2 regions of the Escherichia fergusonii ATCC 35469 genome follow, and region 2 is predicted to be linked to the other one. Evidence: predicted binding sites of a transcription regulator. Region 2 holds the regulator's gene; the other holds the start of a gene.
The links. The regulator Fur, encoded in region 2, represses iron uptake genes when iron is present. The targets are predictions, from matches to a motif close to ATAATAATGAGAACNACTATCAA.
Positions count from the first base shown of each region.

Region 1: zupT (zinc transporter ZupT) is a predicted target of Fur. The motif match lies at 11,521-11,543, and genes of this name have one in related genera.

Region 1 covers NC_011740.1:3,040,880-3,055,993, forward strand. The annotation lists gene parE (DNA topoisomerase IV subunit B) at 1-746, opposite strand, end outside; gene yqiA (esterase YqiA) at 775-1,356, opposite strand; gene cpdA (3',5'-cyclic-AMP phosphodiesterase) at 1,356-2,183, opposite strand; gene EFER_RS14975 (DUF1249 family protein) at 2,208-2,630, opposite strand; gene nudF (ADP-ribose diphosphatase) at 2,630-3,259, opposite strand; gene tolC (outer membrane channel protein TolC) at 3,465-4,940, shown strand; gene EFER_RS14995 (DUF1190 family protein) at 5,085-5,756, shown strand; gene EFER_RS15000 (glutathionylspermidine synthase family protein) at 5,762-6,922, shown strand; gene EFER_RS15005 (aryl-sulfate sulfotransferase) at 7,445-9,241, shown strand; gene EFER_RS15010 (thiol:disulfide interchange protein DsbA/DsbL) at 9,257-9,925, shown strand; gene dsbI (protein-disulfide oxidoreductase DsbI) at 9,940-10,611, shown strand; gene ygiD (4,5-DOPA-extradiol-dioxygenase) at 10,659-11,447, opposite strand; gene zupT (zinc transporter ZupT) at 11,589-12,362, shown strand; gene EFER_RS24465 (hypothetical protein) at 12,428-12,595, opposite strand; gene EFER_RS15035 (fimbrial-like protein) at 13,166-13,729, shown strand; gene EFER_RS15040 (fimbria/pilus outer membrane usher protein) at 13,816-15,114, shown strand, end outside.
Region 2 covers NC_011740.1:2,485,785-2,500,898, reverse strand. The annotation lists gene asnB (asparagine synthase B) at 1-1,073, opposite strand, end outside; gene nagD (ribonucleotide monophosphatase NagD) at 1,330-2,082, opposite strand; gene nagC (DNA-binding transcriptional regulator NagC) at 2,130-3,350, opposite strand; gene nagA (N-acetylglucosamine-6-phosphate deacetylase) at 3,359-4,507, opposite strand; gene nagB (glucosamine-6-phosphate deaminase) at 4,568-5,368, opposite strand; gene nagE (PTS N-acetyl glucosamine transporter subunit IIABC) at 5,701-7,647, shown strand; gene glnS (glutamine--tRNA ligase) at 7,850-9,514, shown strand; gene chiP (chitoporin ChiP) at 9,964-11,370, shown strand; gene chiQ (ChiQ/YbfN family lipoprotein) at 11,420-11,746, shown strand; gene fur (ferric iron uptake transcriptional regulator) at 11,830-12,276, opposite strand; gene uof (fur leader peptide) at 12,269-12,355, opposite strand; gene fldA (flavodoxin FldA) at 12,565-13,095, opposite strand; gene ybfE (LexA regulated protein) at 13,235-13,528, opposite strand; gene ybfF (esterase) at 13,668-14,432, opposite strand; gene seqA (replication initiation negative regulator SeqA) at 14,617-15,114, shown strand, end outside.

The sequences.
Region 1 (15,114 bases), 560 kb from region 2:
ACGGCTTCCGTTTCACCCGAAAAATTACCAATAAACGGTTTTTCCGGCAGTGTCGGTAAGCCATTTACCGCTTCCGCCAGGTAGTCATTCAGGCCGTCCTGATAGCACCAGCGTTGTTCGGTGTTGTTGATTTCATCTTTAAAGGTGATCTCAACACCAGGGCACAGTACCGCTTTGGCTTTCAGGACATGTGTCAGGCGCGAAACAGAAAAGCGTGGGCTGTCAAAGAAGGTTTCATCCGGCCAGAAGTGCACGCTGGTGCCGGTATTGCGTTTACCACAGTTGCCAACAACTTGCAGATCCTGCACCTTTTCGCCGTTCTCAAACGCGATGTTGTAGACCTGACCATCGCGTCGCACGTTAACTTCTACGCGTTTCGACAGGGCGTTAACCACCGAGATCCCCACGCCGTGAAGACCACCGGAGAACTGGTAGTTTTTGTTAGAAAACTTACCGCCCGCGTGCAGACGGCAGAGAATCAATTCGACCGCCGGCACACCCTCTTCCGGGTGAATATCCACCGGCATCCCACGACCATCGTCAATAACTTCTAACGACTGGTCAGCATGTAAAATTACGTCCACGCGTTTTGCGTGACCCGCCAGTGCTTCATCCACACTGTTATCAATAACTTCTTGCCCTAAATGGTTTGGGCGAGTGGTATCGGTATACATCCCCGGGCGGCGGCGTACCGGCTCAAGCCCGGTGAGTACCTCAATGGCATCAGCGTTATAAGTTTGCGTCATGGTTTAAGTTAGCAATTCGAGTTGATCGTCAGAAATTATGCAGTCCAAGAAAATCGACGATCGGGTTGAAATAATCTTCGAAGCCCGTGAATGCGTGGTTACCGCCTTCAATCACCGTCTGGCGGCAGGAGGCGTAATACGCAACTGCCTGGCGGTAATCCAGCACTTCATCTCCCGTCTGTTGCAGTAGCCAGATCAAATCTGGCGCCTCCAGCGGGTCAATCTGCATGACTTTAAGATCGTAAATATGGCGTGACTCTAGCACATATTGCTGCCCCGTGTAGGGGTTCTCGTTTTGACCAAGGTAGTCGGTCAGCAGCTCAAACGGCTTAACTGCCGGGTTTACCACCACCGCCGGTAGCATAAAACATTGCGACAACCAGGTCGCATAATATCCGCCTAAAGAGGAACCGACGATCCCCAGCGAATCGCCGCCATGCTCCAGAACGATTGACTCCAGCAGTTCAGCTGCATCGGAAGGATATGGCGGTAGCTGCGGAATAATCATCTCTACGTCAGGGTGATGTTCCGCCAGCCAGTTTTTCAACAAGCTCGCTTTCGCAGAACGCGGCGAACTGTTGAAACCGTGTAAATAAAGAAGCGTAGACATCAGTAGCCTTCTGAAGCGGTATCAGGTTGAAAGCGGGTATCTGACAAACGATGCACCTGCGTAGTCAACGTACCATCAGCGTGCAATTCCAGTGTACGCCAGCCCGGCGCAATGGTGTCCAGGGTAAAGTTGGAGCAGTGCGGTTTGAACTGTACGCAGGTTGATGGCGTTGCCAGCAGACGACGACCATTCCAGTCGAGATCCAGTTCCTGATGGATATGGCCGCATAGCAGGTATTTGACGTGGGGAAAATTCGCCAACACGTTATCTAACTCGCCCGCATTACGCAGGCTATGCTGATCAAGCCAGCTACAACCCGCAGGCAATGGATGGTGATGTAACAGCAGTAATGTGTGACGCTGCGGGGCATCTGCGAGTTTTTTCTCCAGCCATTCAAGCTGGAAATCACTCAGTTCGCCATGCGGCACGCCAAATACCTGGCTATCAAGCAACAGGATTTGCCAATGTTCACCAATAAATACGCGCTTCGCCGGAGAGATACCTGCATCCTGTAACGCGCTGTACATCGCGGGTTGAAAATCATGGTTGCCGGGCAACCAAACGCAAGGCGCACGGAAGCTTGCGATGCCTTCAGCAAAGTGCTGATAGGCCGCAGAGGTTTGATCCTGCGCCAAATCACCTGTTGCAACGATCAGATCGTATTCATGCTGTTGAGCATGAATCGCCTCCAGCACGGCCTGATAGCTTTCCCAGGTATTCACCCCCAACAGGGTTTCGTGCTTCTGCGCAAACAGGTGAGTATCGGTAATTTGTAAGATCCTTACAGTGGCCTCACCAGCCAAAGGAAGGGTTAACAGGCTTTCCAAATGGTGTCCTTAGGTTTCACGACGCTAATAAACCGGAATCGCCATCGCTCCATGTGCTAAACAGTATCTTAGCCAATCCGCTAAAAACTGATTAATTTGATGCTTTTCGTCGCGTTGATGCAACTTTTTATTGGGATAATCATACCGCGCTTTGAAGCGAAAAATCTGCTGACTCGAACACACTTCAGCCACCATCGCATCATGATACAGACGCACCGTCATTGACGGAAGACTCCAGTAACTGATTGCTGGCGCAGTCTGTTCTATTGTCACCAGCGTAGTGTATCGGGTCGATTCAACAATCGTTAGCCGATATTGTGCGTTTGCCACCTGATAGCTTACTGTTTCACCGGGTGCGTCGTTGCGCGGCAACAAACGGCGTAATTGCGAAAAGTTAGTCTCGCAAAGACGCATCATTTCAGGAAAGTCAGGTGTGTAACGCTTCATTATTTCCACTCGTTTTTTAACTCTTGATGATGCAGCTGCAACCATTGCAAAGCGATGACAGACGCTGCGTTGTCGATTTTCCCCTCTTCTACCCACTGGTATGCCTGTTCCCGGCTTACCACATGAACACGAATATCTTCGTTTTCATCTGCCAGACCGTGTATCCCACTGGCGGTCGTGGCGTCCACTTCCCCCACCATAATAGATGAGCGCTCGCTGGTGCCGCCGGGGCTTGCTAAAAAGCTTAACACCGGTTTGGTGCGTTTAACTTCCAGCCCCGCTTCTTCTATTGCTTCCCGGCGGGCAACATCTTCCACGCTTTCGCCTTCTTCAATCATCCCGGCAACCATTTCCAGTAACCACGGCGTTTCGCTGGTGTCGTATGCCGCAATTCGTATCTGCTCAACTAACACAACTTCATCGCGGACAGGGTCAAAGGGTAGCAAGACTGCAGCATGACCGCGCTCAAAAATTTCCCGGCGAACTTCCTGACTCATTTCCCCGTTGAATAGACGATGGCGAAATCTATAAAGATCTAATGAAAAAAAACCGCGATAAAGCGTTTCTCGTGCAATAATTTCTACATCATTTTTGCCAAAAGTTACGGGCTGACTGTCTGGCTTAAGCATGGTTAATGTCCTGGCACTAATAGTGAATAAAATGTGAATTTCAGCGACGTTTGACTGCTGTTTGAGCAGTCATGTGTTAAATTGATGCACATTAACGCCCGATGGCACTTAACGCCAACCTTTTGCGGTGGCGGGTTCTGCTAGAATCCGCAATAATTTTACAATTTGATCAGCGCTAAATACTGCTTCACCACAAGGAATGCAAATGAAGAAATTGCTCCCCATCCTTATCGGCCTGAGCCTGTCGGGGTTCAGTGCTTTAAGCCAGGCCGAGAACCTGATGCAAGTTTATCAGCAAGCACGCCTGAGCAACCCGGAATTGCGTAAGTCTGCCGCCGATCGTGACGCTGCATTCGAAAAAATTAATGAAGCGCGTAGCCCTTTACTCCCGCAACTGGGTTTAGGTGCCGATTATACCTACAGCAATGGCTACCGTGATGCGAACGGCATAAACTCTAACGCGACCAGTGCTTCCCTGCAGTTAACTCAATCCATTTTTGATATGTCGAAATGGCGTGCGTTAACGTTGCAGGAAAAAGCAGCCGGTATTCAGGACGTCACTTACCAGACCGATCAGCAAACGCTGATCCTCAACACGGCTACAGCCTATTTCAACGTGTTGAATGCGATTGACGTGCTTTCTTATACTCAGGCACAAAAAGAAGCGATCTATCGTCAGTTGGATCAAACGACTCAGCGTTTTAACGTGGGCCTGGTGGCGATCACCGATGTGCAGAACGCCCGTGCGCAGTACGATACTGTGCTGGCGAATGAAGTTACCGCACGTAATAACCTCGATAACGCTGTAGAGCAACTTCGTCAGATTACCGGTAATTACTACCCGGAACTGGCAGCGTTAAATATCGACAATTTCAAAACTGACAAGCCGCAGCCGGTCAATGCTCTGCTGAAAGAAGCCGAAAAACGTAACCTGTCACTGTTGCAGGCACGTTTGAGCCAGGACCTGGCCCGTGAGCAAATTCGTCAGGCACAAGACGGTCACTTACCGACTCTGGATTTAACGGCTTCTACCGGGATCTCTGACACATCTTATAGCGGTTCGAAAACCCGTGGTGCGAACAGCGCCCAATATGACGACAGCAATATGGGCCAGAATAAAGTTGGCCTGAGCTTCTCGCTACCGATTTATCAGGGCGGGATGGTTAACTCGCAGGTTAAACAGGCGCAGTACAACTTTGTCGGTGCCAGTGAGCAACTGGAAAGCGCACATCGTAGCGTCGTGCAAACCGTGCGTTCCTCCTTCAACAACATTAATGCCTCTATCAGTAGCATTAACGCTTACAAACAAGCAGTTGTCTCCGCCCAAAGCTCATTAGATGCGATGGAAGCGGGCTACTCGGTCGGTACGCGTACTATTGTTGATGTGTTGGATGCGACCACCACGCTGTACAACGCCAAGCAGCAACTGGCAAATGCACGTTATAACTACCTGATTAACCAGCTTAATATTAAGTCTGCACTGGGTACGTTAAACGAGCAGGATCTGATTGCGCTGAACAATGCGCTGAGCAAACCGGTTTCCACTAACCCGGAAAATGTTGCACCGCAAACGCCGGAACAAAATGCTATCGCTGATGGTTACGCGCCTGATAGCCCTGCACCAGTTGTTCAGCAAACATCTGTACGCACCAGCAACGGAAACAATCCTTTCCGTAACTGATGATGGCGGGGTTTCAGCCCCGCCTGAACGTAAGGCAACGTAAAGATGCGCCTGTTGTGGCGCATTCTTCATCCTTCTCGCTTCAATTTCGACCGACCATCCTCTATCCTGAGAAATATTTACCACTGGTCCCGGAAGACAAAAATGAAACGGACAAAATCCATACGTCACGCATCGTTCCGCAAAAACTGGAGCGCACGCCATTTGACACCTGTCGCTCTCGCTGTTGCCACTGTTTTTATGCTGGCGGGCTGTGAAAAGAGTGATGAGACAGTGTCTCTGTATCAAAACGCTGATGATTGTTCAGCTGCAAACCCAGGCAAAAGTGCAGAATGTACCACCGCGTACAACAATGCGCTGAAAGAAGCCGAACGTACTGCACCGAAATACGCCACCCGTGAAGACTGTGTTGCCGAATTTGGCGAAGGTCAGTGCCAGCAGGCACCTGCTCAGGCAGGTATGGCACCAGAAAATCAGGCGCAGGCCCAGCAATCCAGCGGTAGCTTCTGGATGCCGCTGATGGCAGGTTACATGATGGGGCGTCTGATGGGCGGCGGCGCTGGTTTTGCGCAGCAACCGCTGTTCTCCTCGAAGAACCCTGCCAGCCCGGCTTATGGTAAATATACCGACGCGACCGGTAAAAACTATGGCGCTGCCCAGCCAGGTCGCACCATGACCGTACCAAAAACGGCCATGGCACCGAAACCTGCAACGACCACGACGGTTACACGTGGTGGCTTTGGTGAGTCTGTTGCCAAACAGAGCACCATGCAACGTAGTGCAACGGGCTCGACTTCACGTTCGATGGGCGGCTAATTCAGATGGAAAGAGTCAGTATTACCGAACGCCCGGACTGGCGTGAAAAAGCCCATGAATACGGTTTTAATTTTCACACCATGTATGGTGAACCTTACTGGTGTGAAGATGCTTATTACAAACTCACTCTTGCCCAGGTTGAAAAACTGGAAGATGTGACGGCTGAACTGCACCAGATGTGCCTGAAAGTGGTGGAAAAAGTGATCGCCAGCGATGAGCTGATGACTAAATTCCGCATTCCAAAACACACCTGGAGTTTTGTGCGCCAGTCATGGCTGACTCACCAGCCATCGCTTTATTCGCGTCTTGATCTGGCGTGGGATGGCACAGGCGAACCTAAGCTTCTGGAGAATAACGCTGATACGCCAACTTCTCTGTATGAAGCGGCATTCTTTCAGTGGATCTGGCTGGAAGACCAGCTTAACGCTGGCAACCTGCCGGAAGGCTGTGACCAGTTCAATAGCCTGCAAGAGAAGTTGATAGAGCGCTTTGCCGAGTTACGGGAGCAATATGGATTCCAGTTGCTGCATCTGACCTGTTGCCGCGATACGGTGGAAGACCGGGGAACCATTCAATATCTGCAGGATTGTGCAGCTGAAGCAGACATCGCTACCGAATTTCTCTATATCGAAGATATTGGTCTGGGCGAGAAAGGTCAGTTCACGGATTTGCAGGATCAGGTTATCTCTAACCTGTTTAAGCTCTATCCGTGGGAATATATGCTACGTGAAATGTTCTCTACCAAGCTGGAAGATGCTGGCGTACGTTGGCTGGAACCGGCATGGAAGAGCATAATCTCCAACAAGGCGCTTCTGCCGCTGCTGTGGGAGATGTTCCCAAATCACCCGAACCTGCTGCCAGCCTACTTTGCGGAAGATGATCACCCGCAAATGGATAAATTTGTCGTTAAACCTATTTTCTCTCGTGAAGGGGCGAACGTCTCTATCATTGAAAATGGCAAAACGATCGAGTCGGTAGAAGGTCCATACGGTGAAGAAGGAATGATTGTTCAGCAATTCCATCCTCTGCCGAAATTTGGCGATAGTTATATGCTAATTGGCAGTTGGCTGATTAATGATCAACCTGCTGGCATTGGTATTCGGGAAGACCGGGCGCTGATTACTCAAGATTTGTCCCGTTTCTATCCCCACATTTTTGTCGAATAAAGGCACTCCTCTACTGACACAGCATATACAGCTTGAAGTATGAAGACCAAAGTTGCCCTGATTATCAGGGCAACGTCATATATTGCAGAAATGATAACTCCACTCAATATATCTCAGCATACATATCTCACTTTTATTTAACATTAATAAACAATTTAATGTCAATTTGTCATATGCAACCATTTTCGCAATTAAAACAACTCAAGAACTCATCGTTTATCATATTGATTTAATTGACAAAAACACATCACAAACAAATTGGCAATTACTGTAATAATTAAAAAACATTGTTATTTTGATCACACTAAACAATATTGAATATTGTTCTTGAAATAGTGCCAACCTACTATCCTCTGAAAATAAAAATATGTTTCAGCAATACGCAAACCATTAAAAAAAAGAAAAGAGTATTGCTTTTCATTATAAACACTCATTCATTCACAAAAACTATTAATTCGCTCCAACTAAACAGTAGATATTCATAATTATTATATATTTTGCGTTATATAAGGAGATATATCCATGTTTGATAAATATAGAAAAACACTGGTAGCCGGCACAGTGGCATTAACCTTAGGTTTGTCTGCAACAGGCGTGATGGCTGCTGGTTTTAAACCTGCACCTCCTGCCGGGCAGCTAGGTGCTGTAATCGTCGATCCCTACGGCAATGCTCCTCTTACCGCACTGGTTGATTTAGACAGCCATGTCATTTCTGATGTAAAAGTTACCGTACACGGCAAGGGCGAAAAAGGTGTACCAATTACCTATACCGTAGGTAAAGAGTCGCTGAAAACTTATGACGGTGTACCGATTTTTGGTCTGTACCAAAAATTTGCTAACAAAGTGACCGTAGAGTGGAAAGAAAATGGCAAAGCCATGAAAGATGATTATGTTGTGCATACTTCTGCCATCGTAAACAATTATATGGATAGCCGCTCACTGACCGACCTGCAAACGACTAAAGTCGTTAAAGTCGCTCCAGGCTTTGAAGACCGTCTATACCTCGTTAATACCCATACCTTTACCGCTCAAGGTTCTGATCTCCACTGGCACGGTGAAAAAGATAAAAACGCGGGCATCCTTGATGCAGGTCCGGCAACGGGTGCACTACCATTTGATATCGCACCGTTTACCTTCATTGTTGATACCGAAGGTGAATATCGCTGGTGGCTGGATCAAGACACCTTCTACGATGGACGCGACCGTAACATCAACAAACGTGGTTATCTGATGGGTATCCGTGAAACACCACGTGGCACCTTTACCGCCGTTCAGGGCCAGCACTGGTATGAGTTCGATATGATGGGCCAGGTGCTGGAAGACCACAAATTACCTCGTGGTTACGCTGATGCTACCCATGAATCTGTAGAAACACCAAATGGCACTGTGTTGCTGCGTGTTGGCAAGAGCAACTATCGTCGTGATGACGGCGTACACGTAACTACCATTCGTGATCATATTCTTGAAGTTGATAAGTCAGGTCGTGTTGTCGATGTGTGGGATCTGACAAAAATTCTGGATCCGAAGCGTGATGCTCTGCTCGGTGCGCTGGATGCTGGTGCCGTTTGTGTAAACGTAGACCTGAACCATGCAGGCCAACAAGCAAAACTGGAGCCTGATACTCCGTTCGGTGATGCATTAGGTGTAGGTCCTGGCCGTAACTGGGCACACGTCAACTCCATTGCTTATGATGCTAAAGACGACTCAATCATCCTCTCCTCCCGTCACCAGGGTGTTGTGAAAATTGGTCGTGATAAACAAGTTAAATGGATCCTGGCACCAAGCAAAGGCTGGGAAAAACCGCTGGCCAGCAAACTGCTGAAACCTGTTGACGCCAACGGTAAACCAATCACTTGTGATGAAAACGGTAAGTGCGAAAACTCCGATTTCGACTTTACCTATACCCAGCATACCGCATGGATTTCCAGCAAAGGTACACTCACCATCTTTGATAACGGTGACGGTCGCCACCTGGAACAACCAGCCTTACCGACCATGAAATATTCACGTTTTGTTGAATATAAGATTGATGAGAAGAAAGGCACCGTCCAGCAGGTTTGGGAATACGGTAAAGAGCGCGGCTACGACTTCTATAGCCCGATCACTTCTATCATCGAATATCAGGCTGACCGCGACACCATGTTCGGCTTTGGTGGTTCAATTCACCTGTTCGACGTCGGCCAGCCGACAGTCGGTAAGCTGAATGAAATCGATTACAAAACCAAAGAGGTCAAAGTGGAAATCGACGTGATGTCTGATAAAGCTAACCAGACTCATTACCGTGCACTGTTAGTACGTCCACAACAGATGTTTAAATAATCAGAGGGAACATAAATGTCAAAAAAATGGATTTCATCACTGTTTAAAAGCGTGCTGTTGACCGCTGCGCTGGCAGTGCCTTTTACCGCTTCTGCTTTCACCGAAGGCACGGATTATATGGTTCTGGAAAAACCAATTCCGAATGCTGATAAAACGCTGATCAAAGTGTTCAGCTACGCGTGCCCATTCTGCTACAAGTACGACAAAGCAGTTACTGGCCCGGTATCTGAGAAAGTGAAAGATCTGGTCGCCTTTACCCCTTTCCATCTGGAAACCAAAGGTGAATACGGCAAACAAGCGAGCGAAGTCTTTGCCGTATTGATTGCTAAAGACCAGGCAGCAGGTATCTCTCTGTTTGATGCAAAATCGCAGTTTAAGAAAGCCAAATTTGCTTACTACGCAGCTTATCACGACAAAAAAGAGCGCTGGTCTGACGGTAAAGATCCGGCAGCCTTTATCAAAACAGGTCTTGACGCTGCAGGTATGAGCCAGGCTGATTTTGAAGCTGCTCTGAAAGAGCCAGCTGTTCAGGAAACACTGGAAAAATGGAAAGCATCTTACGATGTTGCCAAAATCCAGGGTGTTCCGGCATATGTTGTTAATGGTAAATACTTGATTTACACCAAGAGCATCAAATCCATTGACACTATGGCTGACCTTATCCGTGAGTTAGCAAGCAAATAACAGGGAAACAGGCTATGGGTATCAAGGGAATGTGGAAAGACCTTCGCACTTCACCGGTAGACACTCTGGTGAGATGGCAAGAGCAACGCTTCTTATGGTTGTTAATGGCTGTTGCGATGGGCGCGCTGATTATCCTGGCGCACTCTTTCTTCCAGATCTATCTCTACATGGCGCCGTGTGAACAGTGTGTTTACATCCGCTACGCCATGTTTGTGATGGTTATTGGAGGATTGGTTGCGGCGATCAACCCGAAAAACATCGTCCTCAAGCTGATTGGATGCGTTATGGCATTCTACGGCAGTATTATGGGACTTAAGTTTTCGTTCAAACTGAATGATATCCACCACGCGGTGCATAACCCGGATCCGGATTCACTGTTTGGCGTACAGGGTTGCTCGACCGATCCAACTTTCCCCTTTAACCTGCCGCTGGCACAGTGGGCGCCGAACTGGTTTAAACCTACCGGGGATTGTGGTTATGACGCCCCCATCGTTCCCGATGGCGTCACACTGAGCAGTACTCAGCAATGGTTTGTTGACCTTTATCAGCAATCCGAAGGTTGGTATCTGCTGCCGCCGTGGCACTTTATGAACATGGCTCAGTCTTGTATGTTGGCGTTTGGTCTCTGCCTGTTACTGCTGCTGGTAATGAGTGGTGCATGGGGACTTAAGCTGGTAAGAAGGTAAGTAATGCAAACCGAAGCCAGGCTTCTGGCTTCGGTTTTATTCATTGCTTAGCCAATCTGTACTGACAACATACTCAGGCTTCCCATTTCAATCCCCTCTACCGGAATCGTCACTGCTTCTTCTCCATCCCAGCTTCCCAGCATATACAGTAATGGCAGGTAATGTTCTGGCGTCGGATTAGATAAAACACCACTTTCATGTTCGAGATAATTTACCAACGGATGCTCTGCTGTTGGCCCTTTCCATGTCAGATTGGCTTTCACAAAATCACTGAACGATACCGCCCATGGATAAGGTGATTCATCGCCATGCCATTTGGCAGTTCGCAGATTATGAACCACATTACCGCTGGCAATCAGCATAATTCCTTCGTCACGCAATGCAGCCAACTTACGCCCTATTTCAAAATGCCATGCAGCAGGTTTCGTGCTATCGATACTCAATTGCACCATCGGGATATCGGCATTTGGGTACATTTTTATCAGCACGCCCCAGGAACCATGGTCAAATCCCCATGCCTCAAGGTCAAGCGTAACAGGAGTCGGAGCCAGCAGCTCTACCAATTGCTGTGCCAGTGCAGGCGAACCGGGGGCGGGATAATGAGTTTCGTAAAGTGCCTGGGGAAAACCACCAAAGTCATGGATTGTCGGCGGCATTTCCATCGCGGTAACTCCCGTTCCACGAGTAAACCAGTGTGCTGAAACAACGACTATGGCTTTCGGACGTGGCAATGTCTCCCCCAGACGCTGCCATGCCTGGGTGTAGCGATTATTCTGTAAAACGTTCATTGGACTACCGTGTCCCAAAAACAAAGCTGGCATACGCGTTGAAGACATGATGATATCCTTCACTAAAGGTGTCATTTGTGATGTCTTCACCATACGCTGTTTCGGAAAATGAAGAACCCGGATAACAATGATGATCATTATCAGTTATTTTGAAGGTCAGCCGGGCAGCAGATTTATAAGGAGTTTTTTATGTCAGTACCTCTGATTCTGACCTTACTGGCGGGTGCCGCCACCTTTATTGGCGCATTTTTGGCTGTACTTGGTCAAAAACCTTCTAACCGAGTACTGGCCTTCTCGCTGGGATTCGCCGCAGGTATTATGCTGTTGATCTCTTTAATGGAGATGCTTCCTGCTGCCCTTGCAGTAGAAGGTATGTCGCCAGTATTGGGCTACGGTATGTTTATCATTGGCTTGCTGGGCTACTTTGGTCTAGACCGGATGCTTCCGCACGCCCATCCACAGGATTTAATGCAAAAAACGCAGCAACCTCTGCCGAAATCCATTCGACGTACTGCAATTCTATTAACGCTGGGTATCAGCCTGCATAACTTCCCGGAAGGTATTGCCACATTCGTAACAGCCAGCAGTAACCTTGAGTTGGGTATGGGGATTGCTCTTGCAGTGGCTTTACATAATATTCCTGAAGGGCTGGCAGTTGCCGGACCCGTTTATGCTGCTACAGGTTCTAAACGAACAGCGATTTTCTGGGCAGGCATTTCAGGTATGGCGGAAATTCTCGGTGGCGTACTGGCATGGCTAATTCTAGGCAGTCTGATTTCACCAGTAGTAATGGCTGCCGTAATGGCGGCGGTAGCAGGAATTATGGTGGCACTATCTGTTGATGAGCTAATGCCACTGGCAAAAGAGATAGATCCTAATAATAACCCCAGCTATGGCGTGTTATGCGGGATGTCAGTAATGGGTCTAAGCCTTGTTGTTTTGCAAACCGCAGGCATAGGTTAAACACCACAGATGCAGATGTTGCCCAGTCCAGTGGGCAACATCTGAATATGAAGACAGAAATGTTATTATGACTTTTCGGACAACTCTTCGCCATTGCGATGTTCTAACTTACTACGACCAGCCAGCAGAGCATCTCTGTCTTGCCGAAAGGCTTTGCAGTAACGCTTAAGATGAAGAAAATAGCCGCCAACTAACAGAACGATTAATACAATCCAGTACCAGGCAATAAACATCCTTTTCACCTTCAAAATTTAACAATACTATACATTTAGCGTTAAAATTTCACATATTCATCGTTGAATATATTCATATACTCGCATAATTACCAGACAATTATATGATTTCGATCATAGGAAATGATATATAACTCACCAAAATAGCTTAAAAATCAACCAGAAAAATCATTAATTTATATCCGCCAAATAAATATCATCAAAATAAATAAATCGACATTAACCTAAGTTATAAAGGCAAAGGATTTTTAACCATTATCATTTAAAAACATTGAGTTCAGTATTTACAGGCACTTATAATCAATTATGACCTATCAGGAAAATCATTCATTCATAAAATATATATAAATTATCAATTTTATATCAGTTACAAGACTGCATTATGATGAATAACCATTTAATCATATACAGCTTAAATATAATTTAAGTTTTTCTAAATTACATTTAAGCAAAAATAACAAGCCAGACCAGTTGTATTCATGGTAATGTTACAACCGGAATTAATATCAGATTCGACTCTATATTGTTTCCTCATCCCAAGCATTTCCTAATTTATAAAGGATTATAGTAATGTTTAAAAAAACGCTCCTCTCTGTTGTTGCAACCGCACTATTATCTGGCGTTGCTTTTAACGCGCTTGCTGATGACCCTAATCAGGGTTCCGGTAAAATAACGTTCAAAGGTGAAGTTATCGATGCACCTTGTTCTATTGCTCCAGGTGATGAAGATCAGACAATTAACCTCGGTGAAGTTGCTAATACTGTATTAAAAAGCGGACAGAAATCTCTGCCTGTAGATGTCACCATTCATTTGCAGGATTGTATTTTATCTGACGGTACTAACACTGTTGATAAAGTCAAAATCACCTTTAGTTCTGCCAGTGTTGACTCTACCGACTCCAGCCTGCTTAAAAACACACTGGAAGGTAACATCGGCGGTGCAACTGATGTCGGCGTACGTCTGGTGAAATCAGACAACACCAACGTGACTCTTGGTACCCCAATCACCATCGACTTCCCGACGACTAATTCCTACCAGGAGTTGAACTTTAAAGCCCGTATGGAATCTCTGGGACGTACCGCGACCCCAGGTAATGTGCAGGCACAGGCTAATTACGTACTCGACTACAAGTAATCGGCAGTTAATACCCACACAACACCAGGCGGTAAAGCCGATGAAATTTCATCGGCAACTTTGGGTCTTTTTAGAAATGGATTTTTATGAACAATAAAAACACGTTTACCCGGGACAGATTATCCCATGCAATTAAAAATGCCCTGTCTGGCGTTGTGTGTTCGCTACTCTTCGTTTTGCCAGTCCACGCAGTAGAATTCAACGTCGATATGATTGACGCAGAAGACCGCGAGAATATTGATATCTCTCGTTTTGAGAAAAAAGGCTACATAACCCCAGGTAAATATCTGGTCCGTGTGCAAATCAATAAAAATATATTACCGAAAGCATTAATACTGGAGTGGGTAAAAGCAGATAATGAAAGCGGTTCATTACTCTGCTTAACTAGAGAAAATTTAATTAATTTTGGCCTGCACACAGACTTTATTGAATCATTACAAAGCACTGCTGGAAGCGAGTGTCTCGATTTAAGTCAACGACAGGAATTATCTGTACGGCTAGATAAATCTACGATGATATTATCACTTAGCATTCCCCAGGCATGGTTGAAATACCAGGCAACAAACTGGACGCCGCCAGAATTTTGGGATGACGGTATCACCGGATTTATCCTCGACTATAACGTATACGCCAGCCAGTACGATCCACATCACGGAGACAGCACCCAGAATATCAGTTCCTACGGTACTTTAGGTTTCAACCTCGGTGCATGGCGTTTGCGTAGCGATTATCAATACAATCAGAATTTTGCTGATGGCCGCTCGGTAAACCACGATAGCGAATTTGCGCGAAATTATCTGTTTCGCCCGATTCCCTCATGGTCGTCAAAATTCACCATGGGACAGTACGACCTGAGTTCCAATCTTTACGATACCTTCCATTTTACTGGCGCATCACTGGAAAGTGATGAAAGTATGCTGCCGCCAGATCTACAGGGTTATGCGCCGCAAATCACCGGCATCGCGCAGACCAACGCCAAAGTGACTGTAGCACAAAATGGTCGTGTACTTTATCAGACCACTGTTGCGCCTGGGCCGTTTAACATTTCTGATTTGGGCCAGTCGTTCCAGGGTCAACTGGATGTCACTGTTGAAGAAGAAGATGGCCGTACCAATACCTTTCAGGTCGGTTCCGCTTCCATCCCCTATTTAACCCGTAAAGGGCAAGTACGCTACAAAACGTCGCTGGGAAAACCAACATCTGTCGGACATAACGATATTAATAACCCATTTTTCTGGACGGCAGAAGCCTCCTGGGGCTGGCTGAACAATGTGTCGCTCTATGGCGGCGGCATGTTCACTGCGGATGATTACCAGGCGATCACCACTGGCATCGGTTTTAACCTCAATCAATTTGGTTCGCTTTCTTTCGATGTCACCGGAGCT
Region 2 (15,114 bases):
TAACCGCCAAACACTTCATCAGAACCTTCACCGGACAGCACCATTTTAATGCCCATCGCCTTGATCTTACGCGACATTAAATACATCGGCGTTGAAGCGCGGATAGTCGTCACGTCATAGGTTTCGATGTGGTAAATCACATCGCGGATGGCATCCAGACCTTCCTGTACAGTGAAGTGAATTTCGTGATGCACAGTGCCCAGATGGTTTGCCACTTCCTGGGCTGCTTTCAGATCCGGTGAACCTGGCAGTCCTACGGCAAAGGAGTGCAACTGCGGCCACCAGGCTTCCGAGCGTTCCTGATCTTCCACGCGACGAGCGGCATATTTCTTGGTGATCGCGGAAATAATTGAGGAGTCCAGACCACCTGAGAGCAGCACGCCGTAAGGCACGTCAGACATCAGATGGCTTTTAACGGAATCTTCCAGTGCCTGACGCAGCTCGTTTTTGTCGGTCACGTTATCTTTCACCGCATCGTAGTCGAACCAGTCGCGATGATAATAAGAACGGATTTCGCCGTCCTGGCTCCACAAATAGCTCCCCGCCGGAAACTCTTTAATCGTGCGGCAAACTGGCACGAGAGCTTTCATTTCTGAGGCCACATACAGCTGACCGTGTTCGTCATAGCCCATATATAGTGGAATGATCCCCAGATGGTCGCGACCAATCAGGTAGGCATCTTTTTCGCTGTCGTACAGGGCAAAAGCGAACATGCCTTGCAAATCGTCGAGAAATTCTGGCCCTTTTTCCTGATACAGCGCGAGGATCACTTCGCAGTCAGACCCAGTCTGGAACTGGTAACGATCGCCATACTCGGCGCGCAAGGCCTGGTGGTTGTAGATTTCACCGTTTACCGCCAGTACGTGGGTTTTTTGTTGGTTGTAGAGAGGTTGCGCCCCTGCGTTAACGTCAACAATTGACAGACGTTCGTGGGCGAGAATGGCGTTATCGCTGGCATAAATACCGGACCAGTCCGGGCCACGATGACGCATCAGGCGTGACAGCTCGAGTGCTTTCTTACGCAGCTCAACTGCGTCTGTTTTGATATCGAATACGCCAAAAATTGAACACATAACCTTCTCCGTTAACCTGGTATTTGTTGCTTGTTGTGTTTGCTTGTTTAAAAAAATGCCGCAAAGCAGCACTATGCGCAAGCGATTTGGCAGGGGGAAAATAAAAAACGTAATGGTGATTGCTGATTGATGAAAAAGAGGAGGGTTTGGAGGTGTATTTATTGATGAATCGATATTTTTTTGCGGATTTTATTGAATGGGCGAATTTTAATGATGGGTAAAAATAAGAAACCACGCCCTGAGGCGTGGTTGCTATTCAGATAACGTCGATTTCAGCGACTGACGGGTAAATCCAGCTTGGGCGGAACGGCATACTGTCGATATCGTCGAGCGATGAAACACCAGAAAGCACCAGAATCGTCTCCAGACCGGCCTGGAAGCCCGCCAGAATGTCGGTGCGCAAGTTATCGCCGACAATCACCGTTTCTTCCGAATGCGCCTGCATTTTGTTTAATGCTGCGCGGATGATCCACGGACTCGGCTTACCAACATAGAACGGTTTACGTCCGGAGATTTTTTCGATCCCCGCGCATAGCGCGCCACAGGCCGGATAAAAACCGCGCCCGTGGGTGTCCGGGTTGGTGGCGATAAAGCGTGCACCGTTAGCGACGAAATAGGCTGCTTTATGCATCATGTCCCAGTTGTAGGAACGCGTTTCGCCAACAATCACAAAATCAGGGTTCACATCGGTAATAGTGAAACCGGCTTTGTACAGTTCATGAATCAGTGCCCCTTCGCCCACCACATACGCTTTCTTACCTTCCTGGCGACGCAGGAAATCGGCAGTTGCCATTGCGGAGGTATAAAACACGCTGTCCGGCACATCTACACCCGCAGTGGCAAAGCGGTTCGCCAGATCCTGCCCGGTCTGCGAAGGATAGTTGGTCAGCAACACCAGCGGCAGGCCTTTATCCATAATCCCGTGCAAAAATTCTGCTGCACCCGGTACGGCGACGTTATCGTGCATCAGCACGCCGTCGATATCGCAAATTACATTTTTAATGGTCATGGACTACCCAGAATATTGACAACAATAAGCGCCACTATAAAAGCACATTAATTTTCCAGCAAATGCTGGAGCAAAATACCGTTGAGCATGGCGCGTTTTACCAGCGCAAAAGCGCCGATTGCCGAGCGGTGATCCAGCTCAGAACGTACCACCGGCAGATTGGTGCGAAACGCCTTCAGCGCCTGGGTATTAATGCAGCTTTCAATAGCAGGGAGCAGCACTTTATCGGCTTCGGTGATCTCACCAGCGATAACAATTTTTTGCGGATTAAATAAGTTGATAGCAATGGCGATGGTTTTACCCAGATGACGACCGACATACTCAATCACTTCCGACGCCAGACCGTCGCCTTTGTTCGCGGCTTTGCAGATAGTTTTGATGGTGCAGTCGTCCAGCGGCACGCGACTCTGGTAGCCCTGCTTTAACAGATTCAACACCCGCTGTTCAATGGCGGCGTTGGCGGCGATAGTTTCCAGGCAGCCGAAGTTGCCGCAGTGGCAGCGTTCCCCCAACGGTTCGACCTGAATATGACCAATTTCACCGACGTTGCCGTTGCGACCGATAAAAATGCGCCCGTTAGAGATAATCCCGGCTCCGGTTCCGCGATGCACACGCACCAGAATTGAGTCTTCGCAATCCTGGCTTGCACCGAAGTAGTGCTCTGCCAGTGCCAGACTGCGGATATCGTGGCCGACAAAGCAGGTCACTTTAAAACGTTCTTCCAGTGCTTCTACCAGTCCCCAGTTTTCTACCTGAATATGCGGCATGTAATGAATTTTGCCGCTGTCCGGGTCAACAAGCCCTGGCAGGATCACGGAAATGGCGATCAGCTCGCGCAGTTTGCGCTGGTAGCTATCAATAAACTGAGCAATGGCATTCAGCAGGGCATGTTCCAGCGTTTGCTGAGTGCGTTCAGGCAACGGGTAATGTTCTTCTGCCAACACTTTGCTACTGAGATCAAACAATGTGATGGTGGCGTCATGACGACCAAGCCGTACGCCGATTGCGTGGAAATTGCGGGTTTCGGTGACAATGGAGATAGCGCGGCGGCCCCCGGTGGAGGCCTGCTGATCAACTTCTTTGATCAGCCCGCGTTCGATAAGCTGACGCGTAATCTTGGTTACGCTGGCGGGGGCAAGCTGGCTTTGCTCGGCAATCTGAATCCGCGAGATTGGCCCATACTGGTCAATCAGGCGATAAACCGCCGCGCTGTTAAGCTGTTTTACGAGATCAACATTACCTATCTGAGCTTGTCCGCCTGGTGTCATACTTTCTCTTATTGAGTTACGACCTCGTTACCGTTAACGATGGTCCTGGTGATTTTAAAATCAGGTGTGAATGCAGTCAGGTTGGCTACTTTACCAGCGGCGAGCGTGCCGAGACGTTTTTCAACGCCAATCGCACGCGCCGGATAGAGCGTCGCCATACGCAGCACTTCATCCAGTGCGATACCGCAATGTTCGACCAGATTACGCACGCCTTCAATCATGGTTAAGGATGAACCGCTTAACGTACCATTCTCATCCACACAAAGTCCGTTACGGTAGTATATTGTTTTACCCGCAAAAATGAACTGTTCAATGTTGGCACCTGCTGGCGCGGTGGCATCGGTAACCAGACACAGTTTGTCGCCTTTCAGACGTTTAGCGTTACGAATGTTGGCGTAATCAACATGCAGGCCATCAGCGATAATACCGCAATAAATGTCGGCTTCGTCGAGGATAGCGCCCGCCAGGCCCGGTTCACGACCGGTAATATACGGCATCGCGTTGTACAGATGGGTGGCAAAGGTAATCCCCGCGCGGAAACCGGCTTTTGCTTCTTTCAACGTCGCGTTGGAGTGACCGGCAGAAACCACAATCCCGGCATTTGCCAGTTTGCTGATCACTTCCGCAGGAACCATTTCCGGTGCCAGGGTCACTTTGGTAATGACGTCGGCGTTCTCACACAGGAAATCGACCAGCGCGGCATCAGGCTTACGCACAAAATTCGGATTATGGGTGCCTTTTTTTACCAGATTCAGCCACGGACCTTCCAGATGCAGACCTAACGCCTGATTCGGATGTTTTGCCAGGTACTCGCGCATTACGCGCACGCCCTGTTTCATCAGTTCATCGCTGGTAGTGATAAGCGTCGGCAGATAGTTGGTGCAGCCCGATTTCTCATTGGCTTTCTGCATGATTTCCAGCGTTTCCACGCTGACCGCCTCTGCGGTATCGTTAAACTGCACGCCGCCACAGCCGTTTAATTGCACATCGATAAAACCGGGGGAGAGAATGACCCCGTTCAGTGAACGTTGTTCAACCTCTGGCGGCAGTTCCTCTACCGGACAGAGGCTTTTAATCAGGCCATCAGCGATTACAACCGCGTGGTCATCAAGAAATTCGTGACCGGTAAAGATCCGGCCCTGGGTTAATGCATACATTCTGACCCCCGATTTAAAAAAAATATTGCCCTGAGCAAGGTGTCAGGGCAGGGATAACAATTACAGACCTTTGATATTTTCTGCTTCTAACTCATTGAAATATCTTAAAGTCTTAACTTTCAGCTCCATGGTGGAAGGTTCATCGCACACCATGATGGCTTTTGGATGCAGTTGCAGACAGCTGATGGTCCACATGTGGTTCACGCAACCTTCAACTGCGGCTTGCAGCGCCAGTGCTTTCTGGCTACCCAGCACCAGAATCATCACTTCTTCGGCATCCAGCAATGTACCAACACCGACAGTCAGGGCATATTTTGGCACTTGATTGACATCGTTATCAAAGAAACGAGAGTTCGCGACGCGAGTGTCATGAGTCAGGGTTTTGATACGAGTACGAGAAGCCAGAGAAGACGCTGGTTCGTTAAATGCAATATGACCGTCGTTACCTACACCGCCCATAAACAGATGGATTTTTCCGTAAGAACGGATTTTTTCTTCATACTGGCGGCACTCGGCGTCGATATCCGGGGCGTTGCCGTTGAGAAGATTGATGTTTTCTGCTGGAATATCAACGTGATCGAAGAAGTTACGGTGCATAAAGCTGTAGTAGCTTTCCGGATGCTCTTTCGGCAGACCGACATATTCGTCCATGTTGAAGGTGACAACGTGCTTAAAGCTGACCTGGCCTGCTTTATGCATTTCGACTAACGCTTTATAGGTGGTCATCGGCGTGCCGCCAGTCGGCAGGCCCAGAACAAACGGACGATCGGCAGTCGGTTTGAACGCATTGATACGATTGACGATATGGCGAGCAGCCCATTTGCCGACCTGTTCAGCGGTAGTCAGGGGGATCAGTCTCATTATTCACCTCAGTAAGTAAAATGTAAGCCGTTGGCGGATTAGGCATCTTTAAGCGTAACCTGGATTTGCGCAGACAGGCGTCAATCCGACCTGATTTTTTGAATGATAAAATAAGTTTTCTGGTTTAGCCAGTAAAAGGCAGTGATGATAACGATATTTGGTGACAAAACTCACAAAAGACACGCGTTTAATTTGCGATACGAATTAAATTTTCACACACTCTGTAGCAGATGATCTAACAATTTGATTACAGAACATCGGCAGTACAATTTGCAGCAAAATAAAAATACGGCTTTAAACGAGCCAAATTGGGTTCTCGTAGGGGGAATAAGATGAATATTTTAGGTTTTTTCCAGCGACTCGGTAGGGCGTTACAGCTCCCTATCGCGGTGCTGCCGGTGGCGGCGCTGTTGCTGCGATTCGGTCAGCCAGATTTACTTAACGTTGCGTTTATTGCCCAGGCGGGCGGTGCGATTTTTGACAACCTTGCGCTCATCTTCGCCATCGGTGTGGCATCCAGCTGGTCGAAAGACAGTGCAGGTGCGGCGGCACTGGCGGGTGCGGTAGGTTACTTTGTGTTAACCAAAGCGATGGTGACCATCAACCCAGAAATTAACATGGGTGTACTGGCGGGTATCATTACCGGTCTGGTGGGTGGCGTAGCCTATAACCGTTGGTCCGATATTAAACTGCCGGACTTTCTGAGTTTCTTTGGCGGCAAACGTTTTGTGCCGATCGCCACCGGCTTCTTCTGCCTGGTGCTGGCGGCCATTTTTGGTTACGTCTGGCCACCGGTACAGCACGCTATCCATGCAGGCGGCGAATGGATCGTTTCTGCGGGCGCGCTGGGTTCCGGTATCTTTGGTTTCATCAACCGTCTGCTGATCCCAACCGGTCTGCATCAGGTACTGAACACCATCGCCTGGTTCCAGATTGGTGAATTCACCAACGCGGCGGGTACGGTTTTCCACGGCGACATCAACCGCTTCTATGCCGGTGACGGCACGGCAGGGATGTTCATGTCCGGCTTCTTCCCGATTATGATGTTCGGTCTGCCGGGCGCGGCGCTGGCGATGTACTTCGCAGCACCGAAAGAGCGTCGTCCGATGGTTGGCGGTATGCTGCTTTCTGTTGCTGTTACTGCGTTCCTGACCGGTGTGACTGAGCCGCTGGAATTCCTGTTCATGTTCCTTGCGCCGCTGCTGTACCTCCTGCACGCACTGCTGACCGGTATCAGCCTGTTTGTGGCAACGCTGCTGGGTATCCACGCGGGCTTCTCCTTCTCTGCGGGGGCTATCGACTACGCGTTGATGTATAACCTGCCGGCCGCCAGCCAGAACGTCTGGATGCTGCTGGTGATGGGCGTTATCTTCTTCGTTATCTACTTCCTGGTGTTCAGTGCGGTTATCCGTATGTTCAACCTGAAAACGCCGGGTCGTGAAGATAAAGAAGACGAGATCGTTACTGAAGAAGCCAACAGCAACACTGAAGAAGGTCTCAATCAACTGGCGACCAACTATATTGCTGCGGTTGGCGGCACTGACAACCTGAAAGCGATTGACGCCTGTATCACCCGTCTGCGTCTGACCGTGGCTGACTCTGCCCGCGTTAACGATACGATGTGTAAACGCCTTGGTGCTTCTGGGGTGGTAAAACTGAACAAACAAACCATTCAGGTGATTGTCGGCGCGAAAGCGGAATCCATCGGCGATGCGATGAAGAAAGTCGTTGCCCGTGGTCCGGTAGCAGCAGCGTCAGCTGAAGCAACTCCAGCAACTACCACGCCTGTAGCAAAACCGCAGGCCGTACCAAACGCGGTGTCTGTCGCGGAGTTGGTATCGCCGATTACCGGTGATGTTGTGGCGCTGGATCAGGTTCCTGACGAAGCATTTGCCAGCAAAGCGGTGGGTGACGGTGTGGCGGTGAAACCGACGGATAAAATCGTCGTATCACCAGCCGCAGGGACAATCGTGAAAATCTTCAATACCAACCACGCGTTCTGCCTGGAAACCGAAAAAGGCGCGGAGATCGTCGTCCATATGGGTATCGACACCGTAGCGCTGGAAGGTAAAGGCTTTAAACGTCTGGTGGAAGAGGGCGCGCAGGTAAGCGCAGGGCAACCGATTCTGGAAATGGATCTGGATTACCTGAACGCTAACGCCCGCTCGATGATTAGCCCGGTGGTTTGCAGCAATATCGACGATTTCAGCGGCTTGATCATTAAAGCTCAGGGCCATGTCGTGGCGGGTCAAACGCCGCTGTATGAAATCAAAAAGTAATCTTCTTTATGCCTGATGCGACGCATGAGCGTCGCATCCAACAATGACAAGCGGTGGAGATCTTCTCTGCCGCTTTTTTTTTCATCATTCATCCCCATAATCGCAGTGAGTTTTTCGATTTTCTCTAACTAACAGTTGTCAGCCTGTCCCGCTTATAAGATCATACGCCGTTATACGTTGTTTACGCTTTGAGGAATCCGCGATGAGTGAGGCAGAAGCCCGCCCGACTAACTTTATTCGTCAGATCATCGATGAAGATCTGGCCAGTGGTAAGCACACCACAGTACACACCCGTTTCCCGCCGGAGCCGAATGGCTATCTGCATATTGGCCATGCGAAATCTATCTGCCTGAACTTCGGGATCGCCCAGGACTATAAAGGCCAGTGCAACCTGCGTTTCGACGACACTAACCCGGTAAAAGAAGATATCGAGTATGTTGAGTCGATCAAAAACGACGTTGAGTGGTTAGGTTTTCACTGGTCTGGTAACGTCCGTTACTCCTCCGATTATTTTGATCAGCTCCACGCCTATGCGATCGAACTGATCAATAAAGGCCTGGCGTACGTTGATGAACTGACACCGGAACAGATCCGCGAATACCGCGGCACCCTGACGCAGCCGGGTAAAAACAGCCCGTACCGCGACCGCAGCGTTGAAGAGAACCTGGCGCTGTTCGAAAAAATGCGTACCGGTGGTTTTGAAGAAGGTAAAGCCTGCCTGCGTGCGAAAATCGACATGGCGTCGCCATTTATCGTAATGCGCGATCCGGTGCTGTACCGCATTAAATTTGCTGAACACCACCAGACTGGCAACAAGTGGTGCATCTACCCGATGTACGACTTCACCCACTGCATCAGCGATGCGCTGGAAGGTATTACACACTCTCTGTGTACGCTGGAGTTCCAGGATAACCGTCGTCTGTATGACTGGGTACTGGACAACATCACCATTCCTGTTCATCCGCGCCAGTACGAATTCTCGCGCCTGAATCTGGAATACACCGTGATGTCCAAGCGTAAGCTGAACCTGCTGGTGACCGACAAGCACGTTGAAGGCTGGGATGATCCGCGTATGCCGACCATTTCCGGTCTGCGTCGTCGTGGTTACACGGCGGCTTCTATTCGTGAGTTCTGCAAACGCATTGGCGTGACCAAGCAGGACAACACCATTGAGATGGCGTCGCTGGAATCCTGCATCCGTGAAGATCTCAATGAAAATGCTCCGCGCGCAATGGCGGTTATCGATCCGGTGAAACTGGTTATCGAAAACTATCAGGGCGAAGGCGAAATGGTCACCATGCCGAACCATCCGAACAAACCTGAAATGGGCAGCCGTCAGGTGCCATTCAGCGGTGAGATTTGGATCGATCGCGCTGATTTCCGCGAAGAAGCTAACAAGCAGTACAAACGTCTGGTGCTGGGTAAAGAAGTGCGTCTGCGTAATGCTTACGTCATTAAGGCTGAACGCGTGGAGAAAGATGCCGAAGGCAATATCACCACTATCTTCTGTACTTATGATGCTGACACCTTAAGCAAAGATCCGGCAGATGGTCGTAAAGTCAAAGGTGTTATTCACTGGGTGAGCGCGGCACATGCGCTGCCGGTAGAAATTCGTCTGTACGATCGTCTGTTCAGCGTGCCGAACCCAGGTGCTGCGGATGATTTCCTGTCGGTGATTAACCCGGAATCGTTGGTGATCAAACAGGGCTTTGCTGAACCGTCGCTGAAAGACGCGGTAGCGGGTAAAGCATTCCAGTTTGAGCGTGAAGGTTATTTCTGCCTCGATAGCCGCCATTCTACGGCGGAAAAACCGGTATTTAACCGCACCGTTGGGCTGCGTGATACCTGGGCGAAAGTAGGCGAGTAATTTTAAGTTCTACCAGGCCGGGTGAGGCGTTTACGCCGCATCCGGCATGAAACATGCAAACAATCCAAAACGCCGCGCTCTGCGGCGTTTTTTTCTGCTTTTCTTCGCGAATTAATTCCGCTTCGCAATTTATCCATAGAACAAATTTAAAATCACAAACCATAATTAAATAAAATGTAACCGTTTTCATCTTGCTGGAAATTCACGCTTTTATTCTTCTGCAAGCCTTTCAACTGCAAACTTAAGCCTTGTAACAAAAATCATCAAAATATGTGCGGTTGCTCATGTTCTTACATTCTGGTTACAGAAAGAGATTGATAATTCGCGTCGCGAAAAATAGTCTGTTCCTGTAGTCAGCGAGACTTTTCTCAACGCTACTTTTTTAATTTTTATTTTTTTTCGCTGTTCACCTTTGGTGCAGCAATTTATACGTCAAAGAGGATTAACCCATGCGTACGTTTAGTGGCAAACGTAGTACGCTGGCGCTGGCTATCGCCGGTGTTACAGCAATGTCGGGCTTTATGGCAATGCCGGAGGCTCGCGCCGAAGGATTCATCGACGATTCAACCTTAACCGGCGGTATCTATTACTGGCAGCGTGAACGCGACCGTAAAGACGTTACCGACGGCGACAAATACAAAACTAACCTTTCTCACTCCACCTGGAATGCCAACCTCGATTTTCAGTCTGGTTATGCTGCTGATATGTTCGGCCTTGATATTGCCGCGTTTACGGCGATTGAAATGGCGGAAAACGGCGACAGCTCCCACCCGAACGAAATCGCGTTTTCGAAAAGTAATAAAGCTTATGACGAAGACTGGTCCGGCGATAAAAGCGGTATAAGCCTGTATAAAGCAGCGGCTAAATTTAAATACGGTCCGGTGTGGGCGCGGGCAGGTTATATTCAGCCAACCGGTCAGACGCTGTTAGCGCCGCACTGGAGCTTTATGCCGGGTACTTATCAGGGGGCGGAAGCGGGGGCGAATTTTGATTACGGCGATGCTGGTGCGTTGAGTTTCTCCTACATGTGGACCAACGAATATAAAGCGCCGTGGCATCTGGAAATGGATGAGTTTTATCAGAACGATAAAACCACCAACGTTGATTATCTGCACTCCATCGGTGCGAAGTACGACTTCAAAAATAACTTTGTACTGGAAGCGGCATTTGGTCAGGCAGAAGGGTATATCGATCAATATTTTGCCAAAGCCAGCTACAAATTTGATATCGCCGGTAGCCCGTTAACCACCAGCTACCAGTTCTATGGTACGCGCGATAAAGTTGACGATCGCAGCGTCAACGATCTTTATGACGGCACCGCCTGGCTGCAAGCGTTGACCTTTGGTTACCGGGCGGCTGACGTAGTGGATTTGCGTCTGGAAGGCACCTGGGTTAAAGCCGACGGCCAGCAGGGATACTTCCTGCAACGTATGACTCCAACCTACGCTTCCTCGAACGGTCGCCTGGATATCTGGTGGGATAACCGTTCTGACTTTAACGCCAACGGCGAAAAAGCGGTCTTCTTCGGTGCGATGTATGACCTGAAAAACTGGAATCTTCCAGGCTTCGCCATCGGCGCTTCCTACGTTTACGCATGGGATGCTAAACCCGCTACCTGGCAGAGCAATCCGGATGCGTACTACGACAAAAACCGGACTATTGAAGAGTCTGCATACAGCCTGGATGCGGTCTACACCATTCAGGACGGTCGTGCTAAAGGCACGATGTTCAAACTGCACTTTACCGAATACGACAACCACTCCGACATCCCAAGCTGGGGCGGTGGTTACGGTAACATCTTCCAGGATGAGCGCGACGTGAAATTTATGGTAATCGCACCATTCACCATCTTCTGATGCCCGACGCGGCAGGTTTTGTGCCTGCCGCACATTTGAGGAGTTTGCTATGAAAAAACTGATTCTCATCGCCATGGTGGCATCGGGGCTGGTGGCTTGTGCACAATCCACCGCGTCACAGGAAGACAGCCGTCTAAAAGAAGCTTACAGCGCCTGTATCAACACCGCGCAAGGTTCGCCGGAAAAAATTGAAGCCTGTCAGAGCGTGTTAAACGTGCTGAAGAAAGAGAAACAACATCAGCAATTTGCCGAGCAGGAAAGTGTCCGTGTGCTGGATTATCAGCAGTGCATTCAGGCAACGCAAACCGGTAATGACCAGGCGGTGAAAACCGATTGTGATAAGGTCTGGCAGGAAATTCGCAGCAATAACAAATAAGTGAGAGCTGTAACTCTCGCTTTTCTTATGTCCCTTGTATAAAAAAGCCAACCCGCAGGTTGGCTTTTCTCGTTCAGGCGGGCTTATTTGCCTTCGTGTGCGTGCTCATCTTCGCGGCAATCGCCTTCGGCACAGTGGCCGTAAAGATAGAGACTATGGTTAGTCAGCCGAATGCCATGTTTTGCGGCGATTTCACGCTGACGCGCTTCGATGGAATCATCACTAAATTCGATAACCTTACCGCAGTCGAGGCAGATCAGGTGATCGTGGTGATGTTGCTGTGTCAGTTCAAATACGGATTTACCGCCTTCAAAATTGTGGCGGGTGACGATACCAGCGTCGTCAAACTGGTTCAGTACGCGATAAACCGTAGCCAGACCAATTTCTTCACCCATATCGATCAGACGTTTGTATAAATCTTCCGCACTGACGTGATGGTTGTCCGGCTCCTGAAGAACTTCCAGGATTTTTAAACGAGGAAGCGTTACTTTCAGGCCAGCTTTCTTTAGGGCGGTATTGTTATCAGTCATGCGGAATCTGTCCTGTTACTAAGCGGTTCACTTCATTAGAAGAAGTGACAGAATTTGCTCTTGAGATAATGCGTATCATTATAGAATTGCCACGCCTAAATGAAAACCACAAGTCCCTGGCAAATATTGTTAATAAAAACGTGGCTCAGCTTACATTTACAATGGCAAGGCCACTTGAACACCGGGACATTGTACAGGTACAACGGCAAAAGTTACAAATTTGTAGCAATTATTTTGATTGGCATTATCTATTAATACGGCGTAGACACGAGTCTACGCCGTATTACGTCAGGCATTGAGAATTTCGTCGAGATGCAATTCTTCAGAAATCTGTTTAACCCATTTTTCTACACGTTCAGCGGTCAGTTCCGGCTGACGGTCTTCGTCGATAGCCAGACCGACAAAGTGGTCGTCATCTGCCAGACCTTTTGATGCTTCGAAATGGTAGCCCGCAGTTGGCCAGTGACCAACGATAGTTGCGCCGCGCGGTTCAATGATGTCGCGGATGGTACCCAATGCGTCACAGAAGTATTCAGCGTAATCTTCCTGGTCGCCACAACCAAACAGCGCAACCAGTTTACCATTAAAATCAATTTCTTCGAGAGTCGGGAAGAAGTCATCCCAGTCACACTGTGCTTCGCCGTAATACCAGGTCGGGATGCCCAGCAGCAGAATGTCATAAGCTTCCAGATCTTCTTTGCTGCTTTTTGCAATGTCATGGACATCGGCAACGTCTTTACCAAGCTGTTTTTGAATCATTTTTGCGATATTTTCGGTATTACCGGTGTCGCTACCGAAAAAGATGCCAGTGATAGCCATGAGTGAAATAACCTCTTGAAACTTATTGAAATGGGGGTGGAAAATTGCCCACGGATAAAGGCAATCATAGCAGAACAGGCAGTCTTGCGGAATCAGCAAACGAGCAGGACTGCACACTGTGCTACATGAAAGTGGAAATTTAAACGATGCCCTGACTACGCAGCGCCGCCAGTTGCTGCATTAACATCTCTTCGATCAGTTCGCTACGGCTCATATTGCGCGATTCCGCCAGCTCGTTCAGCGCCTCGACAGCTTCCGCGTTCAGCTTCAGTTCGACACGCTTAAGGCCACGTACTTTGTCGCGTTTTAGCTGGTTGCGTTTATTAATACGCAGCTGTTCATCGCGCGAAAGCGGATTAGTTTTCGGTCGTCCCGGTCGACGCTCGTGCGCGAACAGATCTAATGTCGTACGGTCCGTTTGTTCTTTGGCCATGATCTTGGTGACTTCGGGGGAAACAATCAGCCAGGCGCCTGCCCGGATGGATAGCGCGCCATAATACATCAGCGCGATGAGTCACGCCAACGCCCACGCGTGGAAAGCGACGCGGACGCTGGGTTTTTAATCAGTTACGTTAATCATTGAGATAGCGACGGATAGCGCGTAATACCGCATCCGGTTTTTCAGCATGGACCCAGTGACCCGCGCCAGCAATCACATGCGCTCGTGCCTGTGGAAATTGTGTCAGTAAATCATCACGATACTGCTCGCTAACATACGGAGAATTGCCACCAGGGATAAACAGGGCAGGGTGATCCCATGCCGGGATTTTCTCCCACCCCACAATATGCGGATACTGATCCCACAATACCGGCACGTTAAAGCGCCACTCCCCGTCAACAAAAGATTTCAACAGAAACTGAATCACCCCTTCTTCATTAAGATGCTGGCGCATTACTGCCGCTGCTTGCTGGCGAGTTTGCGCGTCGGATTCACTGACTGCGTTGATAGCCGCGAAAATTTCATCATGACGGCGTACGTGATAGTCGACCGGCGCGATATCAATCGCCACCAGTTTATCGATGCGATCGGGGGCCAGTGCAGTCAGTGCCATCACCGCTTTACCGCCCATTGAGTGTCCAATAAATGTTGCCTTATCGATCTGCTGTGCATCCAGAGTGTCAACAAGATCCTGGGCCATCGCCGGGTAACTCATCACCGGATCTCTCGGTGAAAGACCGTGGTTACGCATATCAACCTGGATGATATTGTGATCGTTTACCAGATCGCGAGCCAGTACGCCAAGGTTGTCGAGGCTGCCAAACAGGCCGTGTACGAGGACGATGGGAGAATTATTGTGCTGGTTTTGTGCAGTTTGCGTGCGGATATTCAATTTCATGGCAAAGTTCTTTTTTTCGCGTTGTCGGGTTAGGGTATTATGTTGACCATTGTGCCACAGGGCTGCAACAAATACGGGTTACTCCGATTTTTTCTGCAAGCCAGGCTTGACGCTATCCGCTGCCGGGATTTATTCATATACTCCTGGCGACTTGTATTCAGCTAAGACACTGCACTGGATTAAGATGAAAACGATTGAAGTTGATGATGAACTCTACAGCTATATTGCCAGCCACACTAAGCATATCGGCGAGAGCGCATCCGACATTTTACGGCGTATGTTGAAATTTTCCGCCGCATCACAGCCTGCTGCTCCGGTGACGAAAGAGGTTCGCGTTGCGTCACCTGTTATCGTCGAAGCGAAGCCGGTCAAAACGATTAAAGACAAGGTTCGCGCAATGCGTGAACTTCTGCTTTCAGACGAATACGCAGAGCAAAAACGAGCGGTCAATCGCTTTATGCTGCTGTTGTCTACACTATATTCTCTTGACGCCCAGGCGTTTGCTGAGGCAACGGAATCGTTGCATGGCCGCACGCGCGTTTACTTTGCAGCTGATGAACAAACGCTGCTGAAAAATGGTAATCAGACCAAGCCGAAACACGTGCCAGGCACACCGTATTGGGTGATCACCAACACCAACACCGGCCGTAAATGCAGCATGATCGAACACATCATGCAGTCG